Regions from separate parts of the Hylemonella sp. P2_B10 genome, predicted to be linked through region 2. Evidence: predicted binding sites of a transcription regulator. Region 2 holds the regulator's gene; each other region holds the start of a gene.
The links. Region 2 encodes sigma-54, which starts transcription at its own class of promoters, with help from an activator protein. Its sites were predicted from a motif close to TGGCANGNAANCTGCTTT; they were not measured.
Positions count from the first base shown of each region.

Region 1: the regulator sigma-54 is predicted to act here: its motif matches at 1,089-1,106, upstream of AC1DX2_RS04865 (outer envelope protein).
Region 3: the regulator sigma-54 is predicted to act here: its motif matches at 1,819-1,836, upstream of AC1DX2_RS10650 (PEP-CTERM sorting domain-containing protein).
Region 4: the regulator sigma-54 is predicted to act here: its motif matches at 2,257-2,274, upstream of AC1DX2_RS06025 (PEP-CTERM sorting domain-containing protein).

Region 1 is NZ_JBFUDE010000001.1:1,002,487-1,008,368, reverse strand. It holds gene AC1DX2_RS04870 (BMP family ABC transporter substrate-binding protein) at 1-141, opposite strand, end outside; gene AC1DX2_RS04865 (outer envelope protein) at 173-1,033, opposite strand; gene AC1DX2_RS04860 (ABC transporter ATP-binding protein) at 1,382-3,001, shown strand; gene AC1DX2_RS04855 (ABC transporter permease) at 2,988-4,076, shown strand; gene AC1DX2_RS04850 (ABC transporter permease) at 4,073-4,999, shown strand; gene AC1DX2_RS04845 (methyltransferase domain-containing protein) at 5,204-5,824, shown strand; gene AC1DX2_RS04840 (polyhydroxyalkanoate depolymerase) at 5,880-5,882, opposite strand, start outside.
Region 2 is NZ_JBFUDE010000007.1:164,983-170,864, forward strand. It holds gene AC1DX2_RS25185 (DUF1345 domain-containing protein) at 1-288, shown strand, start outside; gene AC1DX2_RS25190 (THUMP domain-containing class I SAM-dependent RNA methyltransferase) at 410-1,648, opposite strand; gene AC1DX2_RS25195 (RNA polymerase factor sigma-54) at 1,670-3,262, opposite strand; gene lptB (LPS export ABC transporter ATP-binding protein) at 3,262-4,053, opposite strand; gene lptA (lipopolysaccharide transport periplasmic protein LptA) at 4,056-4,616, opposite strand; gene AC1DX2_RS25210 (exopolyphosphatase) at 4,833-5,765, opposite strand; gene AC1DX2_RS25215 (thiol:disulfide interchange protein DsbA/DsbL) at 5,855-5,882, opposite strand, start outside.
Region 3 is NZ_JBFUDE010000002.1:610,176-616,057, forward strand. It holds gene AC1DX2_RS10645 (GGDEF domain-containing protein) at 1-835, opposite strand, end outside; gene AC1DX2_RS10650 (PEP-CTERM sorting domain-containing protein) at 988-1,746, opposite strand; gene AC1DX2_RS10655 (tetratricopeptide repeat protein) at 2,080-3,498, shown strand; gene AC1DX2_RS10660 (tetratricopeptide repeat protein) at 3,510-4,982, opposite strand; gene AC1DX2_RS10665 (homocysteine S-methyltransferase family protein) at 4,997-5,882, opposite strand, start outside.
Region 4 is NZ_JBFUDE010000001.1:1,267,794-1,273,675, forward strand. It holds gene AC1DX2_RS06020 (ATP-binding protein) at 1-2,142, opposite strand, end outside; gene AC1DX2_RS06025 (PEP-CTERM sorting domain-containing protein) at 2,318-3,055, shown strand; gene AC1DX2_RS06030 (M20 aminoacylase family protein) at 3,099-4,289, opposite strand; gene AC1DX2_RS06035 (hypothetical protein) at 4,410-4,979, shown strand; gene AC1DX2_RS06040 (tetratricopeptide repeat protein) at 4,976-5,882, opposite strand, start outside.

The sequences.
Region 1 (5,882 bases), on a different contig from region 2:
GGTCCAGCCGGCGTCGCCCACCGGGCCGACGTAGACGAAACCCACCTTCAGCGGTTCGTCGGCCGCGCGGGCGGGCTGCGCAAAAGCGGTGAGGACGGCGGTGGCCACGGCGGCCAGGGCAAAGAATGTGCGGCGGTTCATGTCGATGTTTCCTGTTGTGCTGGGGCGTGGATCAGAAATGGTACTCCACGCGGATCATGGGCGTGTGCGCAAAGGCGCCCTTGCCGGCTGCGCCAGCGGAATCGTTGCCGAACTTGTTCTTCCAGTACTGGTATTCCAGGCCGATCTTGAAGCCTTTGGCGCCCACGCTGCTCAGGTCATACATGATCTGCATGTCGATGTTGGTCTCGGTGGCGGTGTTGCCGCCGAACTCGTTCTTGCCCTTGGGCGCGATGATGTTGAAGAAGCCCTCGAACGACAGTGGCAGCTTGCCGATCGGGATGCTCCAGGCGCCGGTGATCATGGCGTGGGTGTCGTAGCTGTAGCGCGGTGTGGACACGCCGCCGGGGAAGGTGCTGTAGGGGGCGTTGCTCTCCCACAGCGCCAGCAGGCTGACGTTGAAGAAGCCGGGCACGTCCAGCATGAAGGTGGGGCCGGCCACCAGCATGCGCTTCTTCGAGTTGTAGCCGGCATCGGTCTTGGTGTTCCAGTCAAAGCCAAAAGTGATGCCCATGTTGCGCACCGGGCCGAACTTGAACGGCGTGCCCGAGAGCTTCTCCAGGTCCAGCGTGTGGCGGTAGACGATGTAGGCCTCTTGGGCGCCGTTCTTGGAGCCGAAACTTGACGGGTCCTTCTCGTCGGACATCAGCAGGTCGACGTTGAAGAAGTTGCTGCCGTATTTGTAGCCGCTGGCGTGCGTCAGGTTGATGATGCTCTTGCTGACGTCCTGGTTGTTGAAAGGCTCGGCATAGGAGCTGCCGTAGCGGTAGCCGATGGAGGTGTCGCTCCAGTCGGCGGCCTGCGCGCCCGTGGCGCAGGCCATCAGGGCGGCCAGGGCCATGCTGTGTTTGAGAAATGTGTGCTTCGTCGTCATGGCAGCTCCTTGAGCGAGGGGTTTGCGGATTTATGAGGGATTACCAGAATGGTTGATAGCAAGTAGCGGGCCAATTGCCTTGGTGCCGGTGGGGGTATGCCGCGCAAAGGATTTATACCGTTTCGCGTCGCGGGGTGAGTACCGACATGCACCCGAACTTGTATACAAGGCACCAGCATGGGGATTTTTTGGCACCAAGGGCTCCTGTTCTTGGTGCGCGTGCGCTGCTCTGCCGTTATGCTGGCGTGCGCGGGTTGCGACAGCGCTTCGGCATGCAACTTGCGTTGTTTGAAGTACAAGATGGCGAAAGCGAACGCCGTCGACTGCCTTAGGAGCCTCGCCATTGCCATGACCGAAGCGCTTGCCGCCCCAGCGTCCCCATTCCGGTCCGAGCCGCGCTTGCAGATGCTGGGCATCTCCAAGATCTACCCCTCGGTGGTGGCCAATGCTGACGTCAACCTGACCGTGATGCCGGGCGAGATCCACGCCGTGCTGGGCGAAAACGGCGCCGGCAAAAGCACGTTGATGAAGATCATCTACGGCGTCACCCGCCCCGACGCCGGCGAGATCATGTGGGAAGGCAGTCAGGTGCACATCCCCTCGCCGTCGGCGGCGCGCAAGCTGGGCATTGGCATGGTGTTCCAGCATTTCTCGCTGTTCGAGACGCTGACAGTGGCAGAAAACATCTCGCTGGTGCTCGACGAGCGTGTGCCGCCCAAGGTGCTGGCCCCGCGCATACGCCAGGTGTCCGAAGAGTACGGCTTGCCGGTGGACCCGGAGCGCCACATCCACAGCATGTCAGTGGGCGAGCGCCAGCGGGTGGAGATCGTGCGTTGCCTGCTGCAGTCGCCGCGCCTGTTGATCATGGACGAGCCGACCTCGGTGCTGACGCCGCAGGCGGTGCTGAAGTTGTTCGAATCACTGCGCCGGCTGGCCAGCGAGGGCTGCTCCATCCTGTACATCAGCCACAAGCTGGACGAGATCCAGGCACTGTGCGACAAGGCCACGGTGCTGCGTGCAGGCAAGGTGTCGGGCACCGCCATCCCGAAGCAGGAGACCGAGCGCTCGTTGGCCGAGTTGATGATTGGCAAGGAGCTGCCGGTGTGCAACCTGCAACCGCGCCAGCCCGGCGAAACGCGCTTTGCGCTGCGCCAACTCACGCAGGCCTCCAGCGACCCGTTCGGCACCGATTTGCAAGAGGTCAGCCTGGAGTTGCGCAGCGGCGAGATCCTGGGCATTGCCGGCATATCGGGCAATGGCCAGCAAGAGCTGCTGAAGGCCATTTCCGGCGAGGCGTTGATGGCTGACGCGGCGGCGGTGCAACTGGCCGGCCAGGACGCCGGCCGCTTGGACGCTGCCCAGCGCCGCGCTTTAGGCTTGTGCTTCGTGCCCGAAGAGCGGCTGGGCCGCGGTGCCGTGCCCGAGCAGTCGCTGGCCGACAACGCGCTGTTGACAGGTTACGTGCCAGGCTACGGCAGGCACATGCTGAAGCACGGACTGATCCAGTTCGGTGCGGTGCGCGCGTTTGCCAGGCAGGTGATCGAGCGCTTCAACGTCAAATGCGGGGGCGAACGCGCCATGGCCAGCAGCCTGTCGGGCGGCAACTTGCAAAAGTTCATCGTCGGCCGCGAGACGCTTTTGGCGCCCAAGGTGATGGTGGTGGCCCAGCCCACCTGGGGCGTGGACATCGGTGCATCCATGCTGATACGCCAGGCCATCATCGACCTGCGCGATGCCGGCGTGGCGGTGCTGGTGCTGTCTGAAGAGCTGGACGAGCTGTTCATGATGTGCGATCGCCTGGCCGTGCTGGCCAAGGGCAAGCTGTCGCGCGCGGTGCCCGTGGCGCAGACCAGCGTGAACCAGATCGGCATCTGGATGAGCGGCAATTTTGACGCCACGCTGGAGGAAAGCGGCGGCCCAACCTCCCAACCCGAATCCACAGGAGAAGGCCAGCATGCCCCGGCTTGAAGCCCGCCCCGAGCCCTCGCGGGCGATGATGGTCGCCTCGCCGCTGATTGCCGCCGTGGCCATGCTGCTCAGCGGCTCGCTGCTGTTCAGCCTGCTGGGGCAGGAGCCGCTGCACGCTTTTTATGTGTACTTCATCAAGCCGGCCAGCACCGCCTATGGCGTGGGTGAGCTGTTGCTGAAGGCCACGCCGCTGACGCTGTGTGGTGTTGGCCTGGCCATGGGTTTTCGCGCCAGCGTGTGGAACATTGGCGCCGACGGCCAGCTGACCATGGGCGCGGTGACCGCCAGCTGCGTGGCGCTGTACTTCCATGGCTCGGAATCGCACTGGGTGCTGCCGCTGATGCTGCTGGCCGGCGCTGTGGGCGGCATGCTGTGGGCGGCAATACCGGCGCTGCTGCGCACCCGCTTCAACACCAGCGAGATCCTGGTCAGCCTGATGCTGGTGTATGTGGCCTATCTGTTCTTGAGCTACCTGGTGCATGGGCCGCTGCGCGACCCGGACGGTTTCAACTTCCCGCAGTCCAAGATGTTCAGCGACAGCGCCATGTTGCCGCTGCTGGTGGAGGGCCTGCGCGTCAACGCGGCCTTCATCCTGTCGCTGGTGGGGGTGGCCGGGGCCTGGTTCTTTGTCTCGCGCACTTTCGCCGGCTACCGCATGAAGGTCAGTGGCATGGCGCCGGCCGCCGCTGCCTATGCTGGTTTCAGCGAGCAGCGCAATGTGTGGCTGGCCTTCATGATCAGCGGCGGCCTGGCCGGCCTGGCTGGCGTGGGCGAGGTGGCCGGGCCCATAGGCCAGCTACAGCCCTCGGTGTCGCCGGGCTACGGCTTTGCCGCCATCATCGTCGCCTACGTGGGGCGGCTGCACCCGCTGGGCGTGCTGCTGGCGGCGCTGCTGATGTCGCTGCTGTACATCGGCGGCGAATCGGCACAGATGGAGCTGCAACTGCCCTCGGCCATCACCGGGCTGTTCCAGGGCATGCTGCTGTTCTACCTGCTGGCGGCTGATTTGTTCATCCACTACCGCTTCAAGCCACGGCACCGCGCCGTGGCTGCAGCGAGCAAGGCGGCCTCATGACGCTGGACCATCTGATCCCTTTCCTGGCCAGTACCGCTGGCGCGGCCACGCCGCTGATCGTGGCGGCCACCGGCGAGCTGGTGACCGAGCGCTCCGGCGTGCTGAACCTGGGGCTGGAGGGCATGATGCTGGTCGGCGCGGTGGCCGGCTTTGCCGTCACGCTGCACACCGGCTACGCCGGCCTGGGCCTGCTGGCGGCTTGTGGCGCGGCGATGGCCGTGGCGCTGCTGTTTGCCTTTCTGGTGCTGACGCTGCAGACCAACCAGGTGGCCACCGGGCTGGCGCTGACGCTGTTTGGTGTCGGCCTGTCAGCGTTCGTCGGCCGCAGCCTGGTGGGCCAAACGGTGCAGCCGCTGGCCAAGCTGAATATCCCGCTGCTGTCGGACATTCCTTTCCTTGGGCCGCTGTTGTTCCGCTTTGACGCCATGGTGTACGGCTCGCTGCTGCTGGTGGTGGTGGTGGGCTGGGTGCTGGCGCGCACGCGGCTTGGGCTGGTGATACGCGCCGCCGGCGAGTCCCCGCAAAGCGCCCATGCCATTGGCCAGCCAGTGATCGCGCTGCGCTATGGTGCGGTGCTGTTCGGCGGCGCCATGGCCGGCCTGGCCGGCGCCTACCTGTCGCAGGCGCTGACGCCCATGTGGGTGGAGGGCATGACGGCCGGGCGCGGCTGGATCGCACTGGCTCTGGTGGTGTTCGCCACCTGGCGGCCGCGCGGCGTGGTGCTGGGCGCCTACCTGTTCGGTGGGGTGACGGTGCTGCAGTTCCACGGTCAGGGTTTCGGGCTGGCGGTGCCGTCGGAGTTTTTGTCCATGCTGCCCTACCTGGCCACCATCGTGGTGCTGGTCATCATCTGCCGCAACCCCAAGACCATTTTGCTGAACCGGCCGATGTCGCTGGGACAGAGTTTTCGGGCTGACTCGTAGTTTGGTTTGCTCTGTGTTGGCTTGTGCGGTGACCGCATGCCAGCCATGCATTGCGCTAAACTTCTGCGACTATTTTTGCGCACCTCGTGCGCCATGGTGCTCCCCTGGCTTCTGACTGCTTGGTTGACCTGAGATTGAGTTTTCTGCACAAGGCTTGCGGGCTCCCTGACCGAAAACGGCGTCAGTTCAAATTGAGAAAATCTTATGTTTGAAACAAGCAAGGCAATTTCACGCCGTATTCACGACAGTCGATTCGCGACCCGGTATTTTGTGGGCCATGGTGTCGACATTGGCGCTGGGCCTGACCCCATCAACCAGTATGGCGAATTTTTTCCACGGATGCAAAGCTGTCGAGCCTGGGATCTTGAAGACGGAGACGCGCAGTTGCTTGCGTCGCTGGACGACTGTTCAATGGACTTTGTCCACTCAAGCCATTGCTTGGAGCATATGCACGACGTGAAAGAGGCCATGCTGAACTGGCTTCGCGTCCTCAAGCCTGGCGGGCATCTGGTTGTGGTCGTCCCTGACGAGGATTTGTACGAGCAAGGCGTATTCCCATCCGCTTTCAACGCAGATCACAAGTGGACCTTTACCATGTGCAAGCATCTGAGCTGGTCGCCTAAATCCATAGACTTGCTGGACCTGCTGTCAATATATTCAGGTGACGCACAGGTTTTGAAAGTTGAGCTGCTTGACGCCACTTTTCGATTTGGGTTGGGGCGTTTTGATCAGACGCTGACGCCCGTGGGGGAGTCAGCGCTGGAGTTTGTCATGCGCAAATCACTGCCGGATGAAAAAATACGGCGTGGGCGGTTCGCTGCTTGAGTGCGCATGGAGCTTGCTCTGGCGTCGCTGGGTTTCGAGCAGGTGGCACGGCAACTCA
Region 2 (5,882 bases):
GGCACCCTGCTGTTGTCCTGGCTGTACGTGGCCGCCATCTTTTCGCAGCACTATGCCCACGCCTACTACCTGAAGCCCGACCAGCTGGTGTTCCCTGGCACGCCGGAGCCGGATTATTGGGATTTCGTCTACTTCGCCACCGTGCTCAGCATGTGCTGCCAGACCTCGGACGTGGCCGTCACTTCCGGCGAGATGCGCAAGCTGGTGACGCTGCAAAGTCTGGTGTCGTTCTTCTTCAACGTCATCATCATTGCGATCACGGTCAACGTGGTGGCGGGCGTGTTGTAGCCAGTGGCACCAGACAGCCCGTCTGCGCCCTGCCGACGCCGCTGGTGCGCGCGGGACAGCCGCGGAGCGGGGTGCCGTGGCGGCCTGATCCCGCAAACCACTCTCGTGGTTCGGTCCGCGATCAGGTTTCGGCGGCAGGTTTAGCGCGTGCCGAGCCCTTGACGAGATCAAACTTGAACAGCCGGCATTCGATCGGCCCGTTCCACATCGGCACGCGGCGCGATTCCTTCAGCCGCATCTTGCTGGGCAGCTTCAGGTCCGGCGTCAGCATCCAGGCGGTCCAGCCGCTGTAGTTCTTTTTCCAGTGCGTGGCCAACTGGCCGAAGAACTCGCCGCCGTCTTCGGTGTAGGCGCTTTCGCGGGCGCGCGCGCCTGCCACCCCGCCGGCCTCGATGCGCTCGCCGTAGGGTGGGTTCAGCAGCATCAGCGCTGGGGCCTCGCACGGCGGCATGCGCTGCAAGGCGTCGCCGCCACGGAACTCGATGACATCGGCCACGCCGGCGCGCTCGGCATTGCGCTGCGCAAAGTCCACCATGCGGTGGGCCACGTCGCTGCCGAAGATGATGGGCTCCACATCATGCGGGCGCACCACCTCGGCGTCGGCGGCATCTTGCCGGATGGCCTCCCACACGTGCGCCTGGAACGGCAGGTACTTCTCGAACGCGAAGCGCCGGCGTGAGCCAGGCGCCACGCGGCAGGCAATCTGCGCTGCCTCGATAGCGATAGTGCCGCTGCCGCAGCAGGGGTCGTACAACGGCGTGAGGTCACCCTCGCCGTCGGCCCAGCCGCTGGCGGCAATCATGGCGGCGGCCAGCGTCTCTTTCAACGGCGCCTCACCCTTGTCTTCGCGCCAGCCGCGCTTGAACAGCGGCTCGCCCGAGGTGTCGATGTACAGCGACAGCGTGTCGGTGGTCAGGTGCGCGTAGATGCGCACGTCGGGCCAGGTGGTGTTGACGTCGGGCCGCACGCCGCCGGCCTTGGCGCGGAAGCGGTCGCACACCGCGTCCTTGATCTTCAAGGCGGCGAAATTCAGGCTGGTCAGCGGGCTGTGCTGGGCTGTCACCTCGACCTTGATGCTTTGCTTGGGCGTGAACCAGATCTCCCAGGCCACCTGGCTGGCGGCCTCGTAGAGGTCGTTCTCGTTGCGGTAGGGCGTGTGGGACAACTGCACCAGCACGCGCTGGGTAAGACGGCTGTGCAGATTCAACAGCAGGGCGTCACGCCAGGAAGCGTTCAGCGACACACCGCCGCGCCGCTTGTCCAGCGCCTCGGCGGGCAGGCCAGTGATGAAGCCGGCCTCGGCCAGCAGGTAGTCCTCGACGCCAGCGGCGCAAGGCAGAAACAATTGCAACTGGTTCACGGGGAGATCCCTTGGCGGCGCTTACAGCGCCTTGCGCAAGTTGGTAGGCGCTATGCGCAGGCTTTCGCGGTACTTGGCCACGGTGCGGCGCGCGCACTCGATGCCCTGCTCCTTCAGCATGTCGGACAGCTGGCTGTCGCTCAGCGGCTTCTTCGGGCTTTCGGCCGCCACAAATTGCTTGATCAGCGCGCGCACCGCAGTGCTGGAGGCATTGCCACCCGATTCGGTGCCCAGCGCCGAGCCGAAGAAGAACTTCAGCTCGAAGGTGCCGAACGGTGTGGCCATGTATTTGGCGGTGGTGACGCGGCTGATGGTGGATTCGTGCAGCCCCAACTCATCCGCGATCTCGCGCAACACCAGCGGGCGCATGGCCAGTTCGCCATGGGTGAAGAAGTTCTTCTGCCGTTCCACGATGGCGGTGCTGACGCGCAGGATGGTGTCGAAGCGCTGCTGGATGTTCTTGATGAACCAGCGCGCCTCCTGCAGGCGCTGCTGCAAGGCGGCGTAGTTGGAGGCTTCCCGGCCGCCGCCCTTGTGCTGCTTCAGGGCATTGGCATAGATGTCGTGCACGCGCAGCTTGGGCATCACGTCGGGGTTCAGCAGCACGCGAAAGCGCGCCTGCGCGCCATTGCTGATCTTGGTGACCAACACATCGGGCACCACCACGTTGCGCTCCACATCGATGAAGCGGCGGCCCGGCTTGGGCTCCAGGCGGGCGATCAGCGCGATGGCGTCGCGCACGGCGGCGTCGTTGCAACCGCACAGCTGCACCAGGCGCTTGACGTCGCGGCGCGCCAGCAGGTCGATGGGTTGCTCGCAGACGCGCAGGGCCAGCGCCACCGCCATGGCGGTGGGCACGTCCAGGCGAATGTTGCGCTGCATGGCGTGCAATTGCAGGCTCAGGCACTCGGCCAGGCTGCGCGCGCCCACGCCGGCCGGCTCCAGGTTGTGCAGCAGGCTCAAGGCCATGGTGAAGCTGTGCACCAGGTTTTCCACCTGTTCCTCGTCGCCACCGGCCAGGCCGCGTGCCAGGTCTTCCAGCGGGTCTTCCAGGTAGCCGTCGTCGTTCAGCGACTCGATCAGGAAGCGCAGCGCGGCACTGTCGGCCTCGCTCAGGCGCAGCGCCAAGGCCTGGCGGTGCAAATGTGTTTGCAGCGACTCCTGGCTGCGCGCCAGCTCACCGGCATCGGCGTCTTCGTCGCCGTTCAGGTTGTTGCCGTGGGCCTTGGCGTCGCCGCCCCACTCGCCGTCGTCGGGCGACATGTCCAGCGTGCCGTCGCCCTCCCAATCCTGGCCGTCGTCGGCGGTCAGCGGCGTCGCTTCGTCATTGGTCGTGGTGGAGGTGGAACTGTCGGTGTACTCTGTCGCGGCGCCGCTGGCGGCGAACTCGGCGTCGCGGTCGTCCTCACGCACGGGCGTGTCGACCTGGGCGATGCCGAAGTCGCTGCCCGGCGCCTCGTCATGCGCCAGCTCCAGGAAGGGGTTGTCGTCCAGCATCTGGTCGACTTCCTGGCTCAGCTCCAGCGTCGACAACTGCAGCAGCCTGATGGACTGCTGCAGCTGTGGCGTCAACGCCAGGTGCTGCGATATCTTGAGCGAGAGACCGGGTTTCATCACATTTTGAAGTGTTCGCCCAGATACACACGCCTGACATCGGCGTTGTCCACGATCTCGGAGGGTGTGCCCTGGGCCAGCACATGGCCGTCGCTGATGATGTAGGCGTGGTCGCAGATGCCCAGCGTCTCGCGCACATTGTGGTCGGTGATCAGCACGCCAATGCCGCGCCCCTTGAGGAAGCTGATGATGCGCTGGATCTCGATGACGGCGATCGGGTCGATGCCGGCAAACGGCTCGTCCAGCAAGATGAAACGCGGCTGCGTGGCCAGCGCACGGGCGATCTCCACGCGGCGGCGCTCGCCGCCGGACAGCGCCAGCGCCGGCGAATCGCGCAGGTGCTCCACCCGCAGTTCCTGCAGCAGGCTGGTCAAGCGGTGCTCGATCTCGGGCTTCTTCAATGGCTCGCCGGCCTCGTCGCGCTGCAGCTCCAGCACCGCGCGCACGTTGTCTTCCACATTGAGCTTGCGGAAGATAGAGGCCTCTTGCGGCAGGTAGCTCAGGCCCATGCGCGAACGCCGGTGTATGGGCATGTGCTCCACCGACTGGCCGTCGATGCGGATGTCGCCCGAGGTGGCACGCAGCAACCCCACGATCATGTAGAACGAGGTGGTCTTGCCGGCACCGTTGGGGCCCAGCAGGCCGACGACCTCGCCCTTGCCCACGGCCAGCGACACGTCCTTCACCACCTCGCGGCTGCCGTAAAACTTCTTCAGGTTGCGGGCTTCAAGGCGGCTGCCAGCGGCGCCCGCATCCACAGTGCCGCCCGTTGCGGGCACAGGAGAAGCCACCGTCACTGCTTGTCCCCGCTCAGCGAGGGGCTCGGCCGCAGCCGGACGCCGGAAGCGGCCGGCAGGGTGGGGGCTGCCGGCGTGGCTGGCGAACCGGGCGCCTGCCCGCTGGCGGCTTCGCCCTTGGGCGTCATCATCACACGCACGCGGCCACCGGGCTGCGGGACGCCGTTCTTCACCGTGGTGCCGTCGATGTTGAAACTGTCCTTGACGTTGTCCAACAGGATCACGGCGCCGGTCATCTCGTCGTTCAACTGGGCCCCCTTGAGGCGACGCATGATGGCCTTGGTGACGAACTTGACCGTGTCAGCGCGGCCGTCGTAAATGATGGTCTCGGCCTCGCCCTCGATGAACTCGTCCACCCCATCGCGCTTTTGCCGGAAGAAGGCCAGCTTGCCCGGCTCGGCGATGACGGTGCCGTATTGGTAGCCCTGCGCGTCCTCGCGGTAGGTCAGCTGGGCGCCGCGTATTAGCAGCGTGCCCTTGCTCAGCACCACATTGCCGTTGAACACCGTGGTCTGCTTCAGATCGTCCGCCACACCCGTGTCCGCCTCGATGTTCATCGGTTTGCTGCGGTCGGCTTTTTCTGCTTGTGCAGTGCAACAAAATCCTGCCAACAGCAGGGCGAGCAGAGGGGTGATGGGATGTGGCGTCATAGGCGGCATGAATCTTGCATCACATTGTAAGCGCGTGACGCGTTCCTGCGGTCCGTGCCGCTGCAAATAGGGGATTTTTTTGCCAACAGAAGGGGAAACATCCCCCCTTTGGCCACGCCCGGCTCAGCCGTCGTTGTTGATCTGGGTGATCAATTCCTGCAGCACCGTGGTGGCCTTGTTGTTGTCCACCTGGCAGGTGCCGGCGTTTTCATGGCCGCCACCACCGTAGTAGAGCATCAGCCGGCCGATGTTGGTCTTGGAGCTGCGGTTGATGATGGACTTGCCGGTGGCAAACACGGTGTTTTGCTTTTGCATGCCCCACATCACGTGGATGGAGATGTTGGTCTGCGGGTACATCGCGTAGATCATGAAGCGATTCACCGCGAAGATGACCTCCTCGTCGCGCAGGTCCAGCACCGCCAAGTTGGCAATCACCGAGGTGCAGCGTGCAATCTGCTCCTTGGCCTTGGCCGCATGCTCGTTGTACAGTTCCACGCGCTCCACCACATCGGGCAGGGCCAGGATCTGCGCAATGCTGTGGTCCTTGCAGTACTTGATCAGATCCATCATCAACTGGTAGTTGCTGACGCGGAACTCGCGGAAACGGCCCAGGCCGGTGCGCGAGTCCATCAGGTAGTTCAGCAGCACCCAGTCGGTGGGGTTGAGGATTTCTTCGCGGGTGAACTGCGCCGAATCGGCCTTGTCCACCGCCGCCATCATGTCGGCCCAGGCCGCCGGAAAACGCGCCGTGCCGCCGTAGTGCTCGAACACCACGCGCGCCGCCGACGGCATGTCGGGCAGGATGATGTGGTTGGGCCGGTCGCCGGTGTTGCGCATGGTCTCCGACAGGTGGTGGTCGAAGGCCAGGTGCACGCCCGGCACATAGGGCAGGTTGGTGGTGATGTCGCGGTCGGAAATCTCTACCTTGCCGTCCTGCATGTCCTTGGGGTGGACGAACTTGATGTCGTCTATGAGCTCCAGCTCATTGAGCAAGACGGCACAGACCAGCCCATCAAAATCACTGCGGGTGACCAGGCGAAATTTCTCGGCGGACATGTAGTTCTCCACAACGGTGCAATTTGCAAAGCATTCTATGCCACGCCCGCAGCGCGGCGCAGCGCTTGCGCGCGCTTTTTGCAGCAGTCCTACAGCCGACCGGCGCGCAACTCGCCA
Region 3 (5,882 bases), on a different contig from region 2:
CGGCGTGGCCGTGCACATCGTTCACCTGCTTGAAGTGGTCCACATCCACCAGCAGGCAACTACACGGCGTCGCATTGCGCCGGCACAGCGCAGCCAGGCCCTCGCCCACCTCCATGAAGGCGCGGCGGTTGTTCAGGCCCGTCAGCGCGTCGGCGCGCGCCAGCTTTTGCGCCGCGTCGTGCGCGGACTTCAGGCGGTAGCCAATCTCGATCTGGTTGCGCATGGCCTCGGCCAGCACCTGGGTGCCGCGTATCGCGCCCAGGATGAACAGCGTGCCCCCCAACGCCATGCCCGGCGCCATCTGGCCCGGCTGCAGCACCAGCCACAGCATGCTGGGCACCATCACCACCAGCATGGCCGTGATGGTGATGCCCCGGTGGGCCGAATACGTGGTCACCGCGCCGGCCGTCATGCCGATGATGAAAAACAGGATGATCAGCTGCGCCACCTCATCACACTGCGCCAGCAGCCACGGCGCGCCAAAGCCCCACACGCCAGCGGCCAGCACCAGCGTGGCAATGTAGGGCCACTTCCACCCCAGCACCGCCTCACCCGCCGGCTTGGCGCGAAAGTAGACGATGAACATGGCCAGCCGGATGGCAAAACCGCCCGCCAGCGCACCCAGCCACAGCTGCAGCGACGCGGCCGGCAAGCGGCCCCACAAGATCCAGCACATCAGCGCGCCAATGCCCAGGCTGTAAAACACCGCCGGGAACGACTGCTTGAACAGCAGCGCCAGCGTATCGGCGCGCACCAGCGTTTCGTAGGGCGAAGGCGGGTTGTCCGGCGGGGGAATGGGTGAAGCTGAATGTGGCGCCGCAGGAATTGCGGTCATGAGCGTAGGCGGGGCCATGGGTGGGGTGGGCGCTAGCGACATGGCTCCAGAGCGTATCACCACTGCGCGCCAGGCGGTGTTGCGCGTTTGCACGCCCCAAAGCAAAGAGCCCGGCAAGCCGGGCTCTTTGTCAGGGGCAAAAGCTCAGAAGCTCAAGCCTGGGTCTTGCGGCGGCGGCGGGTTGCCACGCCAACGCCAACCAGCGCCAGGCTGACCAGGGCCAGCGAGGCCGGCTCAGGAACGGTGATGGTGATGTCCGTCTCACCCACGATGCCACCGTTAGCGTCGACAGCGCGCAGGAAGAACGAGTATTCACCCGATGCAGAGGCGTCGAAGGTCTGGCCAAACGGTGCCGCGAACCAACCCAGGTTGCCCGAGTTCTGCATCGCATTGTTGCCTGCCATCAGCGAGGCATAGTTGCCTGGCGTGCAGTTGGCCGCGATGCCTGCATTGCTGGCCGTGCCGTTGTTGCCGAACTGGCTGTCAATGCACGTGGTGCTGAGGTTGAGGACAGACGAGAACGCGTTGCCGACAGCCGGGTTGAAGTCCATACCCAGCAGATAGGTCAACCCGTTGGCAGACAGATTCGAGCCATTGCCGTTGTAGTTGGAATTGACCGTCCAGTCGAAATTCCACAGTGCCAGCGGGCCGGCGCTGGTGGCAAAGCTGCCGTAGGTGCCGTTGTTCTGGTCCATGGTTTCGGTCTGGAAGCGCACCCGGCCACGCAAGCCCAGTTCCAGCCCGGACGAGCTGACGCTCGAAATGGTGAAGTCGCCATTCTGGTTGCCGCCGGTGCCGAAGATGACCGTGGGGGTCACGTTGCCGTTGGTGATCGTGCCCACGGGGGCCGCGAATGCGCTGCACGCAGCCAGTGCTGCAGCGATGAGGCTGAGTGATTTGATCTTGTTCAAGTTAAATCTCCTTTGTGTGACGACGCACATAGTGCGGGGTTGAGGGAAACGCAAAGCTGCGTCTTGCACTGCAAAGCAATATTCGAGCCCCAAAAGGTGTGATCAGGCGAGAGGTTGATATTGCTAGCTTTTTTGTAGTGCGCGCGGCGATCCATTGCAGATTTGAAATGGCGCTGTCAAACGGTTCGACATTTCAAGCGCGACTGTTGTGTGGGGTAGCGCACATACGGCAATGGTTGAACGGGATATCGTCAAAACGCTCGAGCTTGTCGAGGGCTTTGGCACGTCCAACCGGACTAGAATCCGGGGCAAACCACTGAGGCGTGCCAAACCGTGACCAGCCCCCATGCAACGGATGTCAGCGCGAACGCAACCACCCGTGAACCGTCCCGCTTCACGCGCTGGCTGGACAAGCTGAAACGCTTCAAAGCGGTTGTCGTCGCGGTGGCCGGTGTCGGGGCGGTGCTGAGCGGCCTGGTGGGGTGGTACACCACTTACAGAACCGTGGCAGGGCCCGCTGCGCCAGTGGCAAGCGCCGCGCCGGTGGCCCCACTCTCCATCCTCGTGCTGCCGTTTGCCAACCAGACGGGCGACGCGCAAAAGGCCTACATCGCCGATGCACTCACCTCCAGCATCAGCGCCGACCTCAACCGCATACGCGATGCCTTTGTGGTGCCCACCGCCACCGCGTTCACCTTCAAGGACAAGGCCCTGAGCGTGCAGCAGATCGGCCAGGCCGCCGGCGTGCGCTTTGTGCTGCAAGGCAACGTGCTGGCCAGCGGCGAGAAGCTGCGCATCGGCGCACAGCTGTCAGACGCGCAAACCGGCGCGCAGTTGTGGAACGACACCTTCGAAGGCGAGTTGGGCAAACTGTTCGAGCTGCAAGACCTGGTGACCGCCCGCATAGGCAACAGCATAGGGCCCGAGATGGTGGTGGTGGCGGCGCGCGACAGCGCCAAGCGCGCCAACAGCCCCAAGGTGGCCGACCTGATGCTGCGCGCCCGCGCACTGCGGGCGCACCGCCAGTCGCTGGCCAACTTCATCCAGATGGAAAAGCTGTACCGCGAGGTGCTGGCGCTGGACCCCGGCAATGCCGTCGCCATGGCGGACCTGGCCAGCATCTTGGCACTGCACGCCTTCAACTTCATGCAAACCGGCGACCCGGCGCAAGGGCCCCTGGTGGACGAAGCGCGGGAGCTGGCGCTGCGGGCCAAGCCGCTGGACCCCAACCTGCCCAACATCTACATCGCGCTGTCCGTCTACGCGGGCCTGCACAATGACCTGGATGGCTCACGGCGCATGATGGAGGAGCGGCTTGCGCTGGACCCCAAGAACCCGTCCGCCTACATCAACCTGTCTACCGTGCTCACTTACTTGGGCGAACCGCAGCGCGCCATGGATTTGCTGAAGCAGGCCTTGGCACTGCACCCCAAGGGCAGCATTTCCGTGTTCGCCAACATGGCCAACAACAGCTTGATGCTGGGGGACGACGACGCCGCGATCAGCTGGGCCCAAAAGGCATTGGACAAGGATGCCGACTATTTCCCTTCCCACACGCATCTGGCCATCGCCTACGCCAACAAAGGCGACATGGCCAAGGCCCAGCAGCATGTCGCCGAATACAAGCGCCTGGCGCTGGCGGCAGGCGTCAAGACCGGCATAGAGGCACTGCCGGCGGGCATGTCACAGGGCTACATCACGTATTACCAGACGCGCTACGTGCCGCAGTGGAAGAACGCCGGCCTGCCCTGAGGCAGCAGGCGTCATTCGGGTATGCCGGCCAGCTTGGCGGCCTGCAAGACGCGCTTGTTGAACGCCAGGCGGGCAGGCGTGGCGTTCTTCTCCGGGTAGAGTGCCGCCTTGGAGGTCTGGTAGCCAGGGTCCAGGCGCAGCAACTCCGCGGTGGCGGCTTTGGCGTTGTCCAGCTCGCCCAGCAGGGCATAAGACCAGGCCTTGGGCTCCAGGCAGAAAGAGAACTTGGGGTTGTTCTGCGTGCAACGGTTGGCGTAGTCAATCGCCTGGCGGTAGTCGCCCGCCACAAAGTAGGAGGCCGCCAGGTTGTTGAACAGGAAGGTGACCTGGCGCGGGTCCTGCAAGGCCAGGCCCTGCTTCAGCACCGCAATGGAACGCTGCGGGTCGTCCACCGTCAGGAACAGCCCCAGGCCGTTGTAGGCGTTGGGGTTCTTGGGGTCCAGCTCCACCCAGCGTTCCAGCGCCTTCAGCGCGCCGGTTCTGTCGCCCCTGCGTATCAGGTAGCGGCTCAGCGGCCCGTACAGCATCGGGTCGCCGGGGTCCAGCGCCTGGGCCTGCAGCAGCAGCTGGTCAGCCTCTTCCTTCAGCTTGGCCTGCTGCGGTGCGTCCAGCTGGTGGCCAAAGTTGATGCCCCTGTCGTTCAGCACGAAGGCCAGCCGCACCAGCGCCCCGGCGTGCTGAGGCTCCAGCGCCAGCACCTGGCGCAGCAGTTTTTCCATCTGCCGGGACGCCTCCAGGGTGGTGGTTTGGAAGCCCAGGGCGCGCACGCGCAACATCAGGTCGGCCACCTTGGGGGAGTCTTGCCGCTTCAGGCTGTCGCGCGCGGCCAGGATGACCATTTGCGAGCCCATGCTGTTGCCTATGCGCGCCGTCACCTGGTCTTGCAGCGCAAACAGGTTGGCCAGCTGGCCCTCGAAGCTCTCGCTCCACAGCTGCGCGCCGCTGGCGGTGTCCGACAGCTGGGCGTCTATGCGCAGCGTGTCGCCGCTGGCGCGCACGCCGCCGGTCAGCACAAAGCGCACCCGCGCCGCCTGGCCCAGCTCCTTCAGCCCCAGGTTCTTGTCGCGGTAACTCTGCGCGGTGGACACCGGCAGCACCACGGCGTCGCGTATGCGCGAGGCGTCGGCGGTGATGGAGCTGGTCATGCCGTCGGCAATGTAGGCCTTGCCGGCATCACCCGTCTGGTTGGCAAACGGCAGCACCATCACCGACAGCGGGTTGATGCCATCGGCTGCCGGCGCACTGGCGCCAGCCGGCGCGGCGGCCGTGGTGGCCACAACCCTGTAGGTGGTGTACCAGCCCACCAGGCCGCTCAGCACCGCGCCCACGCCGGCAACGGCCACGATGGCACCCTTGACGTGTTTGAGCTTGCCCACCAGCCGGGAGAAACGACCCGGTGGTGCGGCGGTGGGCGCAGTGCCCGCTGGCGGCACGGCTACCTCAGCCTGCAAGGGGTGGCGCTGTGCCTTGAAGACTTTTGCCACGCCGTTCTCACTCCCTATGTGGTGTGCGCGCCATTGTATGCAGCCCCCGTCCAGGCTTCGCGCACCGCCCGCAGGTGGCGCCAGTCGGTGCCGCAACAGCCGCCCAGCACATTCAGGTTCGGCAGCGCGCCCTTCAGGCCACGGTAGCGCTGGGCCAGGTCGCGCGGGTCGCCAATGTCCAGCTCCGTCGACTCATCCAGTTCCGCGTGGCTCTTGGTCGAGGCATTGGCGCGCAGCGCGCGGATGCGCCCTGCCCAGGCCGGCGCGCCGCGCAGCACGTCGGCGAAATGCGTGGGGTGGGCGCAGTTGATGCCAAAGTAGGCCGGCGGCGCGGCCGCATCCACGCGCGCGATGGCCTCGCCCAGCGACTCACCACTGGGCAGCCGGCCATCCGTCTCCACCGTGAACGACAGCGCCACCGGCAGGCCAACCCGCTGCGCCGCCAGCGAGACGCCCAAGGCCTCGGCCGACGTCGTCATGGTGACGGCCGACAGCATGTCCACTCCGCCGTCGGCCAGCGCCTGCGCCTGGGCCTGGTGGTAGCGGGCCGCCTCCTCGACACTGTTGGGCGCGTCGGCCATGTAGCCGTCACCGCGCGGCCCGATGACGCCGCTGACCACCACCGGCCCGCTCAGCCGTGGCGCCCAGCGCGCGCGCAGGGCCACCAGCATGCGGGCGGCGTCCAGGTTCACCTGCCGCAGGCCCGCCGCGTCCAGGCCCAGCAGCGTGGTCCAGTCCGGGTTGGCGCGCCAGGTCGGCGTTTCCAGCACGAAGCCCGCGCCCGGCGTGTCGGCGCAGAGCTCCAGGTAGGGCACGTAATAGCCCTTCAGGCGCTCGCGCCCCACCTCATCGGCCATCAGGGTGAAGGCGGCGAAGTGCGGCAGCTCGACCTTGTCGAGG
Region 4 (5,882 bases), on a different contig from region 2:
GGCATCCAGATCGCCCTGCATCAGCGCCAGCGCAGCGCCCACATACAGCGCATGGGCATAGGGCATCGGGTCGGCCTGCACGTCGGGGCGCGCCAGCGCCTGGCGCACCAGTGCGCGGCCTTCCGTCATGTAGCCGCGCAAGCCCCAGAAGCCCTGCAGCGCCACAGCCATCTTGACGCTGATGAAGGGGTCTATGCCGCCAGCCAATGCCAGCGCCATCGCGGCGCGCAGGTTGTCGAGGTCTGCCTCGCCGCGTCGTACCCATTCGCCCTGGTCCTTGCCCTGCAGGCCATCGCGCAACTGCTTGGCCAGCGCAAAGTAGTGCATGCCGTGCGCCGCCGCCACCGGCTCGCTGCCGCCGCTGTCGCGCAGCTTCTCCAATGCATAGTCGCGCAGCGTCTCCAGCAGCTGGTAGCGGGTACCACCATCGCGCTCATCCAGCATCACCAGCGACTTGTCAACCAGCAGGCGCAGCAGATCCATCACGTCAGCGGGGTCCAGCGGCGCGGTGCCGCACACCGCTTCGGCCGCCTCCAGGTCCAAACCGCCGACGAAGACGCCCAAGCGGCTGAGCAGCGTCTTTTCGTCGTCGTGCAGCAGCTCATACGACCAGTCCACGGTGGCGCGCAGCGTCTGCTGCCGCGCATGCAGCACGTGGGGGCCGCGCGTCAGCAGCTGGAAGCGGTCTTGCAGCCGGCGGTTGATATCGGCCACGCTGAGGGTGCGCACGCGCGCCGCCGCCAGCTCCAGCGCCAGCGGAATGCCTTCGAGCCGGCGCACCAGTTCGGCAACGGTGTGCCGGTTGTCTTCCGTCAGGCGAAAGCTGTGGCGGTAGTCCTGCGCGCGCGCCACGAACAGGCGCACCGAACTGCAGGCCTGCAGGGCATCCAGCGCTGCACCGCTGTCGGGCACGGGCAGCGGCAGCACAGGATAAGCCACCTCCCCGGGCACACGCAGGGCCTCCCGGCTGGAGGCCAGCACGCGCAGGCCCGGCGAGCCTCGCACCGCCTGGTTGATGAAGCTGGAGGCGGCAGCAATCAGATGCTCGCAGTTGTCGACGATCAGCAGCAGGTACCTGCCCTTGAAGAAGGCCAGCAGAGCCTGCACCAGCGTCTGGCCCGGCACCTCGCGCACGCCCAGCACCTGCGCCGCCTGGGGCACCACCCGCTGCGGGTCGCGCACCGAGGACAGGTCGAGGAACCACACGCCATCGGTGAACGCGCCCAGGCTGTCCTGGCCCACCTGCAGCGCCAGCCGCGTCTTGCCCACGCCGCCGATGCCGGTCAACGTGACCAGCCGCGCACGCGCCAGATGGGCGCGCACGGACAGCGTTTCCTGTTCGCGGCCGAGCAAGGCCGTGGCGTGCTGCGGCAGGTTGTCACGCACCGGCTCGGCGGCTGCGCCCGTGTGGCTGGCCACGGCTGGCGCCAGGCTGCCGCCATCCGCCTCGGCAAAACCCAGCGCCGAGCGCCATTGTGCGACGGATGCGGGCTGCGCCTGGGGCAGCGGCCTTGGCATCGCCTGGCCGGCCAGCGCGTCCAGCGCCTGGATGTCCGCCGCGGCGTCCCCGTCACCCGGCCACAGCCCCATGAACTGTGCGAACGGCTTGCCCGGTTGCACCAGCAGTGCAGCCGGCGACAGCGCGCAGCCGTGAAGCTGCTGCGCATGCAGACAGGCCAGCGCGTGACTCAGCGGCGCCAGCCGTTGGCGCAGCCAGGCTGGGTCTGGCGGGTGACCCAGGTCGTCCAGGCTTTCCTGCCACGTCCGGGCCATCGCAAACGGCATGGCGGCATAGGCGGTGCCCTGAACCTGGAACACGCGGTAGACCTTGACCAATGCCGGATGGTCCAGCGTGGCCAGCAACTCGGCATGCCGCATGAAACGCGCCAACGCCGCCTCGAAAGCGCCAGAAGGGATCGCAGCAGCGTGCCCGGATCTCGGTTCGACCTGCCCTTGCGTGCCCCGCGCCGCCAGCTTCGGGGGCGCGAACTCCTGCAATGCCGCCAGCCGGCACAGCGCCTGGTCGATGGCCAGGTAGGTAGGGCCGCACACACTGCTGGCCAGGACGGCGATGATTTCAAAATCCCCCACCTGCGTGCCCACAGACAGGGCCGCGGTGTCATCAACTGCGTCGAGGGTCATGGGCATATCACAGGTGTCGGGAAATTTGACGGTGGCAGCCGCGACCCGGCCCAACACACCGGCGGGGATCGAAAAAGCCATTTGTCGTCAACGCTTTACATATTATGATGTTTGTGGCTTGAATTGTGCTTATCGCCCCGGTAGGGACCAATCCGTCACGTTGGGACAGCACGCGATGCATTCACGACTCCAGAAACTGCTTGCCGCCGCCGGTTGCTGGCTGGCCTTGAGCACGCTTGTTCCCGCGCAGGCGGGCATCATCGTGGGCACCTATGACCCGGCGTTTGGCCATGGCTTCACGGGGCTGGGCTGGATGGGCGAGGTGCGCATCGACATGCCCGACGACTGCCTGGCCTTGAGCGCCGCCAGCCTGGACAACGCCCAGTGCCAGAGCGCCCACATGGTCAGCGGCTACGTCAAGCTGTACGACCTCACGGACAAGAACAAATACGAGCTGCTGGATTTCATGTCGCCCACGCTGCGCCTGCACCTGGATGACCTGATCATCACGGACGGCACCCTCGCCGGCATTTTCACCTCGCTGCAACACTACGACAGCGCCGGCGGTGACTGGGGTGGCACGTTCAGCGAAAACTGGGCCCGGCCCCAGGGGACGCTGGGCGGACCGGTCGACCCGGGCTATGCCTTCTACCGCTATGGCTTGTCCATCGAGGGCGACATGGCGCTGCTGCGTGCCAGCGCCATCAACACCAACCAGCAGGGCGATCCGGTCTTCGGCTGCCCCTTTGACCTCGACTATGCCATCTGTGACTCGGAAACCTCGCCCCAGGTGCTCTTCACGGCCCTGGTAGAACCGCCCACGGATGTGCCCGAGCCTTCGGATCTGCTGTTGCTGGGCAGCGCCCTGGCCGCCGCAGCATGGACGCGCCGCAGGCACGCCCGCGCGCACTGAACCCGCCCGGGCCTGAACGGTTCAGGGCCTGCACAGCCGCCCACTAGGCCGGCAGGTAGGTCTCCACCAGCCGCGTCCAGTACGCCGCGCCAATGGTCAGGTTGCCATCGGCAAAGTCGAACTTCGGGTTGTGCAGCATGGCCGAGCCCTCGCCATTGCCCAGGCGCAGGAAGCAGCCGGGCTTGTGCAACAGGTAATAGGCAAAGTCCTCGCTGCCGGTGACGGGGCCGTACGGGTGCATCACCCGCTGCGCGCCCACCAGTTCCTGCGCCACGCCCAGTGCAAAGGCGGTCTCGACCTCGGTGTTGACCAGCACCGGCGTGCCGCGCACGTAGTCGATCTCCACCGTGCCGCCATAACCCTGCACATGCGCGGTGACGAGGTCGGTGATGCGCCGCTGCAGCAGCTCGCGCACCGCATGGCTGAAGGAGCGCACGCTCAGGCTCATGCGCGCGCTGTCGGGGATCACGTTGGCGGCAAAACCGGCGTTGAGCACGCCCACGGTGACCACCGCCGTGTCGGTGGGTGCCACGTTGCGCGCCACCACGCTTTGCAGCGCCATCACCAGGCTGCCGGCGATCAGTATCGGGTCCACCGTCTGGTGCGGACGCGCGGCATGGCCACCCTTGCCGTGGATGGTGATGTGGACCTGGTCGCTGGCCGACATGAAGGGTCCGCTGCCAAACAGGAACGTGCCCACCGGCTCGCCCGGGTTGTTGTGCATGCCGAAGATGGCGTCGCAGGGGAAGCGCTCAAACAGGCCATCGTCAATCATCTGCTGCGCGCCGCTGTTGCGGCCGGCTTCTTCGGCCGGCTGGAACACCAGGTTCAGCGTGCCGCTGAAGTTGCGCGTCTTGGCCAGCTGGCGCGCCGCGCCCAGCAGCATGGTGGTGTGGCCATCGTGGCCGCAGGCGTGCATCACACCGGCATTGCGGCTGGCGTGCGGCACAGCCGTTTCTTCCAGGATGGGCAGCGCGTCCATGTCGGCACGCACGGCCACGCTGCGCGCGCCTCCGCCCACCTGCATGCGGCCCACCACGCCGTGACCGCCGACGTTGCGCGTCACCTCGTAGCCCCACTCGTCGAGGTATTTGGCCACCAGCTCGGCGGTGGCCGCCTCCTTGAACGACAGCTCGGGGTTCTGGTGGATGTGGCGGCGTATGCCGGTCAACAGTTCTTCGGCATCGGCCAGGTCGGTCACCTGGCAGTAGCGTTTCATGGTGGCTTGAGGCATGCAGCAGTCCTGAAGAGGTCAGCCGCCACTATAGGCGTTTCAGGCTGGTGCGATACAGGACGCAGATTGCCCTATTTCAGCTTTACATTGCCCCCACCCAACAACCACCCGGAGCCCCACATGCCCACACTTGCCTCCAACGCCCAGCGCAGAATCCTGTTGCAAGCCGCAGCCGCAGGCCTGGCGGGCGGTGGCGCCTTGGGCGCGGCCCCAGCCGGCGCTGCAGCCGCCAAGCCCGCCGCCACCGGCAAGCCGGGCGACTTCGACTTTCTGACAGGCGACTGGAAGATCAAGAACCGCCAGCGCAAGAACGGCGCCTGGGACACGTTTGACGGCGAAGCCACGGTGCGCGGCATCCTGGCCGGCGTCGCCAGCGTGGAGGAACTGCGCATCCCGGCGCGCAAGTTCAGCGGCATGGGCCTGCGGCTGCTGGACGTGGACAAGAAGCTGTGGGCCGACCACTGGGTCAACGGCAAAAGCGGCGTGTTGACGCCGCCACCCGCCTGGGGCAGCTTTGTCAACGGCGTGGGCACCTGGGATTCGGACGAGGAGGATGCGGGCAAGCCCACCATCGTGCGCGGCGTGTGGGACCGCATCACGCCCAAGAGTTGCCGCTGGTACCAGGCGGTGTCGCGCGACAACGGCAAGAGCTGGGAAGAAAACTGGCTGATGGACTGGACGCGCGCCTAATTCAAATACACATACAGCCCCTGCACCGCCACGCCCTGCTCGTAACGCAGGGGCGCAGTGAGCAGCGCACTGACCGCGAAGCCATGCGCCTGCGCCAGGCCTTGCACATAGGCCTGTGAATGCGCGTAGCGCAGGCTGGGCCGCAGCTGCACACCGGGGTCGCCGTCTGCCAGTTCAACCGAAAAGGCAAAGCAGCCGCCGGGCCGCAGCAGGCGGCGCACGGCGGCAAAGGTGTCTGCCAACTCGCCAACGTAGATGAAAACGTCGGCGGCCAGCACCAGGTCGTCGCTGCGCTGCGCCTGCGCCAGGTAGGCAGCGATATCGGCATGCACCAGCGCGCGGTACACGCCCGAGCGGCGGGCCTGCGCCAGCATGGCCTGCGACAGGTCCACGCCGTCCACGGCGTCGGCGCAAGGCGTGATCAATTGGCCGCACAGGCCGGAGCCGCAGCCCAGGTCCAGCACAGAGGCGTAGCGCTTGCCCATCTGCAGCAGCGGGCGCACCAACGTCTCGTGTGCCTGGTAGCGCAACTGGCCCACCAGGTGCTGCTGAAAGTCGTCCGCATAGCTGTCGAACAAGGTTTCCACATACTGGCGCGGTGGCTTGGCCGGGGCGCCGTGGCCGCGCACCGAAGACAGGTAGTAGGCATGCAGCGCCGGGTCAGCGCCCAGCGCCAGCGCTTGCTCAAAGCTTTGGGCGGCTTCGGGCAGGCGGCCCAGTTCGCGCAGCAGGCTGCCGCGCTCGCTCCAGGCTGAGGCCAACCCGGGGCCGACGGTGACCGCCTGGTCAAACGCCTGCAAGGCCTGCGCCACCTGGTCGAGCTGCAGCAGGCAACGCGCCAGCGACAACCACAATCCGGCCTGCGCCGGCGCCCTGTCCAGCGCATGGCGCAGTGCGTCCACC